Regions from separate parts of the Marinomonas algicola genome, predicted to be linked through region 3. Evidence: predicted binding sites of a transcription regulator. Region 3 holds the regulator's gene; each other region holds the start of a gene.
The links. Region 3 encodes sigma-54, which starts transcription at its own class of promoters, with help from an activator protein. Its sites were predicted from a motif close to TGGCACNNNNNTTGCTNT; they were not measured.

Region 1 (4,476 bases), 1.8 Mb from region 3:
TTGCTTTGGGCTCTTATCATTACTCGAGCGCCTTTTTTGACAATAATTGGAAGCTCTGTCAATTTGTCTGTTATAACGGTGTTAATATTGATATTACGTGACGCGATGAAGCCAAAAGGTGTGTTTTTTTCATTATAAATATCGCCTCTCAGTTCAGTTATATCTACTTTGATCAAGTCGGTGTTAGTTGGATTAATGGTTTGTTTTCTTGAAATAGGACTGATAGCAACATAAGCATCCAAGAGTATTTTTTGATTAACTGGGACGTAAAACTTCCAAGCGGGGGACGTACATTCAACCGTGTACGTTGTCCGTTTTCGAGCATCACGTCGGGAATTGGTTATAGAAAGGTTGTTTTCTATGCAGGTGGGTAAGTAGCTGAAGTCGGCTCTGTTTTCTAACTCAATATCAATGTCGGCATTTGGATAACGTGCGGCCAACCTAGGCTTTTCATTATGTTCAATAAAGTCAGCAATATAGGTTTGTAAATCCGTTGCGTGGGAAACAGAGACAAAACTGTAAATGATAAAGACGAGAAACGATTTTTTTTTGATCATATTGGTAAATATCTCACAGTTTTGACTCTAAGTTTGCATAAGATATTAGTAAAATAGCAAATATCACTCTATGATTGGATGATATTTACATATTCTTTTAGAGGTTCGCCTTGGCGACACATTAAGGTTCATAGGAGATAAAGTTATGGCCGGAGTTCTCGATACAGTTAACCAGCGTACCCAACTTGTTGGTGAGAACCGTCTGGAGTTGTTGTTATTTCGCTTGAATGGAAAACAAATTTACGGCATTAACGTTTTTAAAGTGAAAGAAGTTCTGCAATGCCCAAAGCTAACAACAATGCCTCATAGTAGCCCTGTTGTTCGTGGGGTCGCTCACATTCGTGGAGGAACAATACCTATATTGGATTTGGGTTTGGCCACAGGTGATAGGCCTATTGAAAACATCAGTCAGTGTTTTGTCATCATTACTGAATACAATCGTCGGATTCAAGGTTTCTTGGTGAAAGGTGTTGAGCGTATCGTTAATATGAACTGGAGTGATATTCAGCCACCACCAAAAGGCTTACTGCATGATAATTATCTGACGGCTGTCTGCCAAGTCGACAAGCATATGGTTGAGATTATTGATGTAGAGCAGATTCTTTCTGAAGTCGCACCCACTAAACAAGATATTTCTGTTGGCATTGTTACGGATTCTGTGACAGAAAATGCTAAGCAGCATCATATTTTGATTGTTGATGACTCTAGTGTGGCCCGTAAACAGATTAAGCGTTGTATGGAAGACGTTGGTTTTGCGACCACTGTTTTATGCGATGGACGTGAAGCATTAGAATACCTTCAAAATATTGCCGATGATGGCGGTGATGTTACGACAGAATTCTCTATGGTGATTTCTGATATAGAAATGCCTGAAATGGATGGTTATACGTTAACCACTCAAATACGAAACGACAGTCGATTAAGTGATTTGTTTATTCTATTACATACGTCACTGAGTGGAGTATTTAATGAGGCCATGGTTAAAAAAGTGGGTGCAGATGGGTTTTTGGCAAAATTCCAACCTGATGAATTGGCTCGTTTAGCAATTGAAACTGTCCAAGCTCAAGGTGAAGATGAGTAATTTAAAGGTATGTCAACATATAGCATTTATGTTTGGTTTTATGCTTTTTGGGAGTGAGAATGTTAAGTAGTACAAGTGTAATAACGCCACAGGGATACATAAAGTTTAGGCAATACTTGGAAAAAGTATGCGGTATTATGTTGAGTGACAATAAGCAATATTTGGTTGCTAGTAGGCTTGGAAAATTAATTGAAAGAGAAGGCATTGCTAAATTAGAAGACCTGGTTTCATTATTGGAAAGAAATAGCAAATTGAAAGAAGAAGTTATTAATGCTATGACGACTAATGAAACGTTATGGTTTCGAGATTCCCATCCCTTCGATATCCTGAAAAAATTAATATTACCTGAGTTGTCGGATAGACCAATTAGAATTTGGTCAGCGGCGGCTTCAACGGGTCAAGAAGCTTATTCGATCAGTATGGTTATTGATGAATACAAGTCAATGAATCCTGGAAAGCTTAGAGCGGGCGAAAAAATTATTGCGACAGATATTTGTACTAATATTTTACAGCACGCAAAACAGGCTGAGTACGACAGTCTGGCCATTGTTCGCGGTCTAAACGAAAGTATGCAAAAGCGATACTTTGATAAATTAGACAGTGGCTCTTGGAGAATCAAATCCCCTATAAAGAGTAGAGTGGACTTTCGTTATTTGAATTTAATCGATTCTTATGCGGGTTTGGGTAAGTTTGATGTGATATTTTGTCGTAATGTACTGATTTATTTTTCCGCCGAGTTAAAACTTGATATTCTCACTAGAATGCACAAAGCACTTAACCCTGGTGGTTATCTGTTCTTAGGTGGTTCCGAGGCGTTGAGTGGGCTCTCATCTTTGTTTGAAATTGTTCAGTGCCATCCTGGTATTGTCTACCGAGTTAAGTGATCAAAAAGGGCTCTCTTGTGACGTGTTGAGCCCTTAAATTGTCTGTTTCTGTCCGTTTTTTATCTTCTGCTTCATTTCTTTTTCCTACTGCCTCTCTGTTGCCGCTTTTTGCCGTTTTTAAAATAGAATAAAACTAACCTGTTGAAATATATGGTTTTTATTTTCTGGCATTCATTTTGCTTAATCAATAGTAGATTGAATTAAGTTATAAATAAGGTTATCGATATGGCTATTACATTTGAAGGCGCGTTGGCTGGGCATGATAAAACATTGTTGTACCGTAGTGCTCGTTCAGCCGTTCTGGCAAATAACATAGCTAATGCGGATACGCCAAACTTTAAAGCTCGTGATATTAGCTTTGAGTCTATGATGCAAGACGCGACTCGAAATCAATTATCTATGACGGCGACAAGTGATAAGCATTTTTCAAAGTCGTCAGGTTTTTCCGCTGTTGATTCTGATGAATTACTGTATCGCACGCCAAGTCAACCATCTATTGATGGTAATACGGTTGATATGCAAAGAGAGCAGGCTGAGTTTGCACAAAACTCACTGCAGTTTGATACCAGTTTCCTGTTTTTGGATAGGAAGATTAGTGGTATGAAGAAAGCTCTATCAGGAGGGCAATAAGTATGTCTTTAAATAATATTTTTGCCATCGCTGGCTCGGCAATGAGCGCTCAAAGTGTTCGTTTAAATACGGTTGCCAGTAATATTGCGAATGTTGACAGTGTCTCAAGCTCTGCCGATCAAACCTATCGCGCTCGCAAACCTGTTTTTGCTGAAATGTTTGATCAATCGATGCAAGCGCATGGTTGGAATAATGTTAACGATAATGGCATGGGAGCTGGCATCGGCGTTCAAGTTAAGGGGATTATTGAGTCTGATGCGCCTTTAGAACCAAGGTATGAGCCTGATCACCCTATGGCAAATGAAAGCGGTTTTGTGTTTTATCCAAACGTAAACCCTGTAGAGGAAATGGCCGATATGATGTCTGCTTCTCGCTCTTTTCAAACAAACGTTGAGATCATGAACTCTGCTAAAAGTATGATGCAGAAAGTCTTGACGCTTGGTCAATCTTAAGGGGTGATGTATGGCTGAAGTAAATAATGGTTTAAACAGTTTGATTGCCCAGTATGGCACTGATAAGGCTAAGGCGTCTGCAGGTATTGATTCTCAAACGGCTGTTGAAAAGGCGAGCATTGGGGATCAAGATGTCTTTATGACGCTCTATATTGAGCAGCTTAAAAATCAAGACCCAACGGCGCCGCAAGATACCAATGACATGGTGGCGCAAATGTCTCAGTTTAATCAAGTAGAGCAACTTGGGACAATTTCTTCACGGTTAGAAAACATGGCGGCCTCAATAACATCAAGTCAAGCTTTGGGAGCGACGACCTTGGTTGGAAAGTCTGTGTTCGTTTCGCAGAAGTCGGCTGAGCTTTCTGAGAATGGCCTTATTGATGTGAGGGTCAGTATTCCAGAGGATGCGAAATCGACACGTCTGACGGTTTCTGATGCGAATGGCCGTGTCATTGATGAGTTTGATTTATCGTCGAATGAGTTTAAATGGGATGGCATGGATAAAGATGGCAATCCTTTGCCACCTGGCAATTATCAGTTTTCTGCGTCCTCACAAACCTTTGAGGGTGACGTGGTTGAGTTATCTACCTTGCTTCCTTCGAAGATTCAGGGTGTCACAATTAATGGTGCTAATGGTACCGAACTTAATGTTGCTGGTCATGGTAAATTAAAATTGTCTGGTGAATTGGAAATAGTAGGTTAATCGGAGGGCGTTATGGGATTTAATACAGCACTTTCAGGCATCAAAGCTTCTGCGGATTTTTTGAGTGTTACAGGTAATAATATAGCAAACTCCGATACGACTGGCTTTAAACGCTCTCGTGTTGAGTTCGGAGATCTTTATAATACGAGCGTCTTGGGTGCAGGTAGTA
Region 2 (4,476 bases), 1.1 Mb from region 3:
CCAAGGGCACATTAGCCTGCTTTAATACGTTGGCAGGACCAACGCCAGAAAGTTGCAGTAACTGAGGGGATCCTATGGAGCCCGCAGACAAAATAACTTCTTTGGAAGCGAGGGCTTGTTCAACAGAACCTTCTTTTGAATATTCAATGCCAGTGGCGTTCTTACCATCAAACAATACTTTATGCGTCAGTACCTTAGTACGAACAGTGAGGTTTGAACGTTTCATTGCGCGACGTAAATAAGCATTAGACGTGGAAGCACGGACACCGTTTTTAACCGTCATGTGCATCGCGCCGAAGCCTTCCTGACGATAGCCGTTGTAGTCCTCTGTTCGGCCATAACCGGCGGCCTCACCTGCTTTTATGAAAGTCTCATAAAGCGGGTTTAGCTTCATATCATTACCATTATTGGTGCTTAATGGTCCCGAGTCGCCACGGTAAATGTCACCTCCCTGAATCCAGGTCTCCGCTTTTTTAAAATAAGGTAGGCACGTTTGGTAATTCCAGCCTGACGCGCCACTTGTTTCCCACTCATTGAAGTCTTCTGCATGACCACGGACATACACCATGCCATTAATAGAAGAGGACCCCCCCAATACTTTGCCACGAGGACAATGCATTTCACGATCATCCACTCCTGGCTCTTTATCCGTATGAAACTGCCAGGCATATTTCTCCGTGTTCATTGGGTAAGAAAGGGCCGTTGGCATTTGAATAAAAATGCTTTTATCACTGCCACCCATCTCAAGTAGTAGGACTTTATGCTGCCCACTTTCGGTTAAACGATCCGCCAGTACGCAACCAGCCGATCCAGCACCAACAATAATGAAATCAAAGGTTTCTTTAGACATTGAAGGTTCCTATTAGTAAGGGTTCGGGATGTCATCTAAAGAGACAAACACACTTTTGTTTTGAGTGTAGTGGTATAAAGTTTCGATGCCGTTTTCACGACCTATACCAGATTCTTTATAGCCGCCTACAGGCATTTCAGCGGGTGATGCCCCCCAGTTATTGATCCAACAAATACCGGCTTGCATTTGACCTATTACTCTATGAGCGCGGCTAATGTCTTTGGTAAATACGCCAGCCGCTAGTCCAAACTCAGTGTCATTGGCTCTTTTAATCACCTCTGCTTCATCGGTAAAGCTTAAAACAGACATCACTGGACCGAAAATTTCTTCGCGCACTTGCGGCATATCGTCTGTGCAATCAGTAAAAACAGTAGGCACAACAAACGCCCCTTTATCCAAACCATTTTCTGTGGCTTGGTAACCACCGCACAGCAAGGTCGCACCCGCTTCTTTCGCGGCTTCTACATACCCTAGCACTTTTTCCATATGTGCTTTTGAAATAAGCGCACCGACTTGGGTTTCTATATTCAAAGGATCACCCACTACCATGGCTTCTGTGCGAGTTTTGAGTTCCGCATTAAATGCCTCTAGGATGTCGGCATGAACGAATACGCGTGTTCCATTGGTACAGACTTCACCTTGAGTATAGAAATTCGCTAGCATGGCGCCAGAAACGGCTTGATCGATAGGCATGTCAGGGAAGATAATTAGTGGTGATTTACCCCCTAATTCCATCGTTACTTGTTTTAACGACTGTGCTGAAGCCGTCATAACTTTTTTGCCCGTTCCACACTCACCGGTGAAAGAGACTTTAGCAATGTCAGGGTGGTTGGTGATCAGTTGACCGGTACGAGCATCACCTTGTACGACATTAAATACACCGTCCGGTAGTCCAGCTTGAGTATAAATCTCGGCCAGTTTTAAGGCGGTTAACGGCGTTTCCTCGGAGGGTTTAAAAATCATGGCATTACCTGCGGCTAATGCAGGGCCTGACTTCCAGCAAGCAATTTGAATCGGGTAATTCCACGCACCTATCCCGGCACAAACGCCAAGAGGCTCTTTGCGCGTATAATAAAAGTTGCCATCGCCTAGGTCTTGGTATTCACCTTGTATTTTATTAGCAAGCCCTGCGTAATACTCAATAACGTCGGCGCCACTTTCTATATCGACGCAAATGGCTTCTTGTAATGGTTTGCCAGTATCCAATACTTCTAATCGAGCCAGCTCTTCATTGTGTTCTCTTAGTAGTTGCGCTGCTTTGAATAAAATTCGGCTACGTTCAACAGCACTCATAGCCGCCCATACTTTTTGGCCTTCTTGAGCGGCGGCAACGGCGGCATTTACTTCATGAGCGCCTGCCAGTTCAATAGTATCAATTATTTCGCCTGTCGCTGGATTGATCGTATCAAAGTGTTCATTTGTAGTTGAAGCGTGGTAACGACCATTAATATATTGTTGTTGCATGCTGATAACCTCATCTTGAAATGGTTTTTATTAAACGTGCATTTAATAAAAACAATTGTACCGTTTTTTTTCAATTAGGTCAGCAAATGAACAGAAAATTAATTGGTCGTTATATTTTTGAATAAAATAAACAATAAAAAAGCACGCTAAATCAAAGGTTAACGTGCTTAAAAAAAGATATTAATGATGTGAAGGTTTAAATTGATAATAAACCATTTTGCTCTTTTCCTATATTTGCAGGCACATAGCGGTCTGCATTTTCATCATTTATCCATACTTCGCCATCAAGAACATAGCGAAATTGGTAGTCTTCATTGATTTTTAAATCGATTGTTGAGGCAAAATTACCGGTCTTTTGTTTTTTTAAAGGATTGGCCGATGCATCCCAGTTATTAAAATCACCAACAACGGAGACTGTTTTCGCTGACTCGGTTTCATTTTTAGCGAGTGAAAATTTGACTTTGCAGATGGGCTTACTTTTAAGATACTTTTTCTCAATCATGTTGATCTCCACATTCTTTAGCTTACTAAACCTACATTTTAGCAAGACTTAGGCCATGTCTTAGGTCGTGTTGTTAATCTGTCCTAGAGTACAAGTTTAATGTGACAATCAGGCTAAAATATAAAATTGAGCGTTTTTTTGTTTTTATGCTGTTCAAAAAAAGTACCGTTTTCTGTTGCTTGCCCATAGGCGGTGCAAGTTAGCTTAACTGTAACATCCGATTTATGGAGGCTCATTTGCTGTTTAAGTGTTGTAAGTCATCTCGTTGTACCACACGAAGTGCTACACTCAATTGTCATATGAATGAAAACAGGAGAATCGCAATGAACCCAACTAGCATCGCGCTTTGGTCTTTAGGTGTTTTATTTGTATTGAAATTGATTGGTTATCTGGTTTATAAACATTTGAGTAAAAAAAAGCGCCGAAATGATAAGCAAGAAATGAGTAAAGAGAATAGCGACAATAATAAGTGAGCTTAAACAGAATAATCGCATGTTTGATTGCACATCATTACTCTTTAAACTGGATGATGTGCAATCTATCGTTAGGTTAGATCCGCACTGTCCTCTAAGGGGTTGATCCCTCGATAACGTTTATTTTTGGCGTCTTTAACTTGGCTTAGATCAACAAGTACAAGACCATCGATACAAAAACCAAAGTCAGCATCAACGCCAAAGTCTAAAAATCGAACGCCATTATTGTCGCATAATTCACTGTACTGTTTGTATAAAGTGGGTACCGAAACGTTTAAATGATTCAGCTGTTCTTTCAGTGTTTTAAAGTCTTCGTCGTAGGCTTTTCCCTTGATGAGAGAGGTAACGTAGTTCTTATTATCTAAAGATATTTGATAAGGGGAAAAAGACGACGCTAATGAATCTGTATCTGGAAAGTGCACTGAATAGAAGTAAACCAGTAAATCTTTTGCTAACTGGGGATAGTTATTACTTAGGCTCACTGGTCCAAATAAATATCTTACTTCAGGGTGGCGGTTTAAATATGCTCCTATACCGTACCAAAGATAATCTAGACTTCTCTTCCCCCAATATTTCGGCTGGACAAAACTGCGTCCTAATTCAACCCCTTGTTCTAAATAAGGAATCATGTCGGGTGACAGTTGGAATAGATCTTCGGTATAAATAGCGTGGGTACTGCCACTTTTAATGTATTTATTAATTTCTCCGATACGGTACGCGCCAACAATTTCAAGTTGCTCTTCATCCCAAAGAACCAAATGTCGATAGTATTGATCAAACTTATCGAGGTCAGCGCTTTGTCCTGTGCCTTCTCCTACCGTGCGAAACGAAATCTCTCTTAACCGACCAATTTCCTTGATCGTCGAAGATTGGTCGAGATAGTCGAATAAATAAATGTGTTTCCCGTCTTTGGTGCTACCAAGAAACTCGGAATGACTTAATTCCGCTTTTATTCGCTTGCTGTCTTGTGGGTGGGAAATGGTGGTTTCCGTTTGTAGCAGTGGCTTTTTACCCTTTGCAATACGGTAAAGGTGGCGCTTGACGAGTTTATTTTTTTCTTTATTACTCAGAGGTAATTTGGCTAATTCTTGAATCGGAATTTGTTGGCCTATTTGAATTGGCACATGGCGATTCTGCTGTTTAAACATTTCATGGGCAAGCTGAATAGTCGATAAAGGGCGGTAAAT
Region 3 (4,476 bases):
TAAGCAAGGCTCCATTTTCATTCAAGCCGATTACCTAAAAGTTACAAGCTCAACAGACACCAACCAGTTTCGCCAACTGGATGCAACGGGATCACCTGCAAAATTCAGCCAACAAATCGATGAAGATGGGAATCATATAATTAGCCATGGAGATAAAATTCGTTATCAAACAACCGACGCTACGCTTGAATTAAGTGGACAAAGCTACGTAAAGCTTAAAGGTGACGAAATCAATGCTGACTTCATTCAATACATGATAGATAAAGGCACCTTCACAGCTCGAAGGGATGATTCAGGTCGAGTAAATATGACTTTATTACCGCAAACACAAGAAGGTAAATAATGGCATTACTGGAAGCTAAAAACTTAGCGAAAAGCTATAAAAAAAGACCTGTCGTAATTGACGTATCTCTTTCTGTCGAGTCCGGTGAAGCCGTTGGTCTTCTGGGTCCTAATGGAGCAGGTAAAACCACTTGTTTTTATATGATAGTAGGCATGGTTAAAAATGATAACGGTGAAATATATATTGATGGAGAACCTGTAACGACATTGGCCATGCACTCTAGAGCTCAAAAAGGCATTGGCTACCTTCCGCAGGAAGCGTCTATATTTCGAAAAATGTCTGTTGAGAACAATATCCTTGCCATTTTAGAAACCAGAAAAGACCTAACAGACACACAGCGTAAAGAAGAACTTGAAAAACTTCTCGAAGAATTTCATATTACTCATATTAGAAAGAATTTAGGCATGGCTCTTTCTGGAGGCGAGCGACGACGAGCAGAAATAGCCAGAGCCCTAGCAACCAACCCTAAATTTATATTATTAGACGAACCTTTTGCAGGTGTTGACCCTATCTCTGTTGGCGATATAAAACAAATCATTAGGCAATTACAAGAAAGCGGCATTGGGGTTCTTATTACAGACCATAATGTAAGGGAAACCCTTGATATTTGCGACAAAGCTTACATTGTCGGAAACGGCCATATCATCGCTTCGGGCGATGCTGAGACCATTATCAACAATGAACAAGTAAAAAAGGTTTATTTAGGTGAGAACTTCCGCCTTTAATCTTTTAATTTCCCAATAAAAGGGAGTACTATGCATAACTCGTTCCAACATAATCAAACAAAAAGCGTTTCTCTATGAAGCAGTCTCTACAGTTGAAAATGGGTCAGCAACTGACCATGACCCCGCAGCTACAACAAGCTATTCGCTTATTGCAGCTTTCTACAATAGATTTACAACAAGAAATACATGAATTTCTTGAGTCAAACCCCCTATTAGAAATTGACGATGAACAAAGCTCATCTGAGACAACGGCAAACGAATCTGAACAAAAAAAGCAAGAGGAGCCAGAAACTCAGCCAAGTGAAGAAGCCACAATTGAATCTGAATGGACGGATAGTATTCCAGAAGAGCTCTCTATTGATAGCTCATGGGAAGACACCTTTCAAAGCTCCGCGGCCGTGTCTGAATCCCAAGGTTTCGAAGGGGATTTTGATTTTGAAAGTCGCAATTCCGCTTCTGAGAGCATTCAGGATCACTTAATATGGCAACTTAACCTGACTACGATGTCAGACAGAGATATTGAAATTGCCTATTCTTTTATTGAAAGCGTTCAACCAGATGGTTACCTAGGTGCCTCACTGCATGAAATATGGGATTCTCTTCAGGGAACCATTGAAGATTTAGAAGAAGACGAAGTTGTTGCTGTTCAACATAGACTACAACGCTTTGACCCTGTGGGGGTATGTTCCGTTGATTTGCGAGAATGCTTGCTGGTTCAACTTGAAGCCTATTCAACACACCCTTTGTATAAAAATACAAAAACGGTAGTTGATCACTATCTAAACCTCTTAGGTAACCGAGATTTTTCCCAGCTTTGTAGACGCGCGAAACTAAAAGAAGATACATTAAAAGACGTTATTCATTTAATACAGCAGCTCAACCCAAGGCCAGGCAGTTTAATTGATGCAGATGACACAGATTATGTTATACCAGATGTCTCAGTTAAGAAGAAAAATGGTGAATGGCAGGTTGAGTTAAACAACGACGCTCTACCGCCAGTAAAAATCAACAAAACCTATTCAACAATGGCAAATACTCTGAAGAATACTGAGGACGCAACATACATAAAAAACTCACTTCAAGAAGCCAAGTGGTTTATAAAGAGTTTACAAAGCCGCAATGAAACACTACTAAAAGTGGCTAGCTGTATTGTTGAAAAACAGATAGACTTTTTCGAGCAAGGCGAGGAAGCAATGAAGCCGATGGTATTGCATGATGTTGCCGAAGAAGTGGGCATGCACGAATCCACTATTTCCCGCGTGACCACGCAAAAATACATGCATACACCGAAAGGAATATTCGAATTAAAATATTTTTTCTCAAGCCATGTAAATACGGCTTCAGGCGGAGAATGCTCTTCCACAGCAATCCGCGCTATGATAAAAAAACTTGTTGCCGAAGAACCTGCTAAGAAACCATTAAGTGACAATAAATTAGCCACCATTCTAGAAGAACAAGGGATTAATGTAGCAAGGAGAACGGTTGCAAAATACAGAGAAGCAATGAACATTCCTCCTTCAAACGAAAGAAAACGATTAGTTTAATACTGGATAAAAGACTCATGTCACTTATTACTATGTTAAAACCAGAATTGACTCTGGCAAAACAGAAGATTATCAGCAAAAAAAGAGTACTGGAAAATATAGCAAGTGCGGTATCAAACAGATTACATTGTGACGAAAATGCAATCTACGCGGGACTATTAGCCAGAGAAAAACTTGGTAGTACGGGAATCGGGGAAGGCATCGCTATCCCGCATTGTCGATTAGAGTCGGCTAATCATGCTGCAATATTAGTTATGTCGTTAGAAAGCTCTATTGATTTTGACTCTATAGACAGAAAACCTATAGATTTGATTTTTGCACTCATTGTACCGCCAAGTGAATGCGACGCCCATCTCTCGACACTTGCTCAAATTGCACAATTAGCACAGTCACCCAATGGGTTAAACGCTTTAAGAGAAGCGCAAACTAATGAATCACTATTTGCAGCATTTGAAAAACTGCTACAAGGATAAACATGCAAGAACAATCTATTACTATAATTAACAAGTTAGGACTGCATGCACGAGCGGCAGGTAAACTGGTGGAAACCACATCTAAATTCAGCTGTGATATCACCATTGAAAAGGATGGTCGTAACGTAGATGGCAAAAGCATTATGGCCATGATGATGTTAGCGGCAGGTAAAGGTACTGAAATCACTATCAAAGCAAATGGTGAAGATGAAGAGCTTGCATTAACAGCCATTATTGAGCTTATTAATAACCGCTTTGGTGAGGGTGAATAGACCTTCAATTTAAGAAAAGTCATTATGTCAGAGCAAGCGACGCTAACACATCTAAAAGCCGTAACAGCCTCACTTGAGGCTGGCACCACTTCCCAAATACGCTATTTATTAAATGGCGCGTTACCGGCTCAAGACGTCGCTCGCTTATTAGAGTCATCCCCCCCTAAAGAGAGACAACTTCTTTGGGACCTAATTGATAGCAAAAACGAAGGTGAAATCCTTCAATATTTAACTGAAGACATTAGTATTCCTTTCCTTAAAAAAATGGATACTAAACAACTCTTAGCTGTGTCAGAGCAATTCGAGACCGATGACCTCGCTGACATGCTACAACACTTACCAGAAAAAATTGTTAAAGAAGTGCTGGCCTCCATGTCAGCACAGAATAGATTACGAGTTGAAGCCCTACTAAGCTACCCAGAAGACTCCGCTGGTGGCTTAATGAATACAGATACAATTACCATACGCCCAAATATAACCGTTGACATTGTATTTCGTTTCCTCAGAAGACATAAGAAACTACCCGATATGACTGATAACTTATTAGTTGTCAGCCGCTCAGACCGCTTTTTAGGCACACTGCCATTAACAAAGTTATTAGTAGCCGATACAAACGCTACTATACGCGAAATTATGGATACCGAGACTACGGTAATAACATCCAATACATCAGCCAGAGAAGTCGCACAGGTATTTGAAAAGTTAGATCTGGTTTCAGCGCCAGTAATCGACGAAAAAAGTGGAAAGTTACTTGGCCGAATAACCATAGATGATGTTGTTGATGTTATCCGTGACGAAGCTGAGCACTCTATGCTGAGTATGGCGGGCCTTGACGACGACGAAGACACCTTTTCTCCTGTCATGAAGACGACCAGAAGGCGAGCGGTTTGGCTTGGTATTAATTTAATTACGGCTTTCATAGCCTCTTACGTCATTGGGCTTTTTCAAGGCACACTTGATCAAGTCGTTGCACTGGCTATATTAATGCCAATTGTTGCCAGTATGGGTGGAATTGCAGGCTCCCAAGTACTAACATTAGTTATACGAGGCATCGCCCTAGGACAAATAGGTTCAACAAATACTCGCTGGCTACTCAACCGAGAGATCATCGTAGGCTTA

Region 1: the regulator sigma-54 is predicted to act here: its motif matches at 2,688-2,705, upstream of flgB (flagellar basal body rod protein FlgB).
Region 2: the regulator sigma-54 is predicted to act here: its motif matches at 2,855-2,872, upstream of IEZ33_RS02740 (isoamylase early set domain-containing protein).

Annotation. Positions count from the first base shown of each region.
Region 1 covers NZ_CP061941.1:3,452,639-3,457,114, reverse strand. The annotation lists gene flgA (flagellar basal body P-ring formation chaperone FlgA) at 1-557, opposite strand, end outside; gene IEZ33_RS15860 (chemotaxis protein CheV) at 703-1,638, shown strand; gene IEZ33_RS15855 (CheR family methyltransferase) at 1,698-2,522, shown strand; gene flgB (flagellar basal body rod protein FlgB) at 2,748-3,152, shown strand; gene flgC (flagellar basal body rod protein FlgC) at 3,155-3,604, shown strand; gene IEZ33_RS15840 (flagellar hook assembly protein FlgD) at 3,615-4,307, shown strand; gene IEZ33_RS15835 (flagellar hook protein FlgE) at 4,320-4,476, shown strand, end outside.
Region 2 covers NZ_CP061941.1:610,740-615,215, forward strand. The annotation lists gene betA (choline dehydrogenase) at 1-850, opposite strand, end outside; gene betB (betaine-aldehyde dehydrogenase) at 863-2,320, opposite strand; gene IEZ33_RS02740 (isoamylase early set domain-containing protein) at 2,511-2,816, opposite strand; gene IEZ33_RS02745 (hypothetical protein) at 3,140-3,289, shown strand; gene olsF (bifunctional ornithine lipid synthase OlsF) at 3,361-4,476, opposite strand, start outside.
Region 3 covers NZ_CP061941.1:1,666,311-1,670,786, reverse strand. The annotation lists gene lptA (lipopolysaccharide transport periplasmic protein LptA) at 1-343, shown strand, start outside; gene lptB (LPS export ABC transporter ATP-binding protein) at 343-1,068, shown strand; gene IEZ33_RS07520 (RNA polymerase factor sigma-54) at 1,143-2,612, shown strand; gene IEZ33_RS07515 (PTS sugar transporter subunit IIA) at 2,630-3,085, shown strand; gene IEZ33_RS07510 (HPr family phosphocarrier protein) at 3,088-3,357, shown strand; gene mgtE (magnesium transporter) at 3,382-4,476, shown strand, end outside.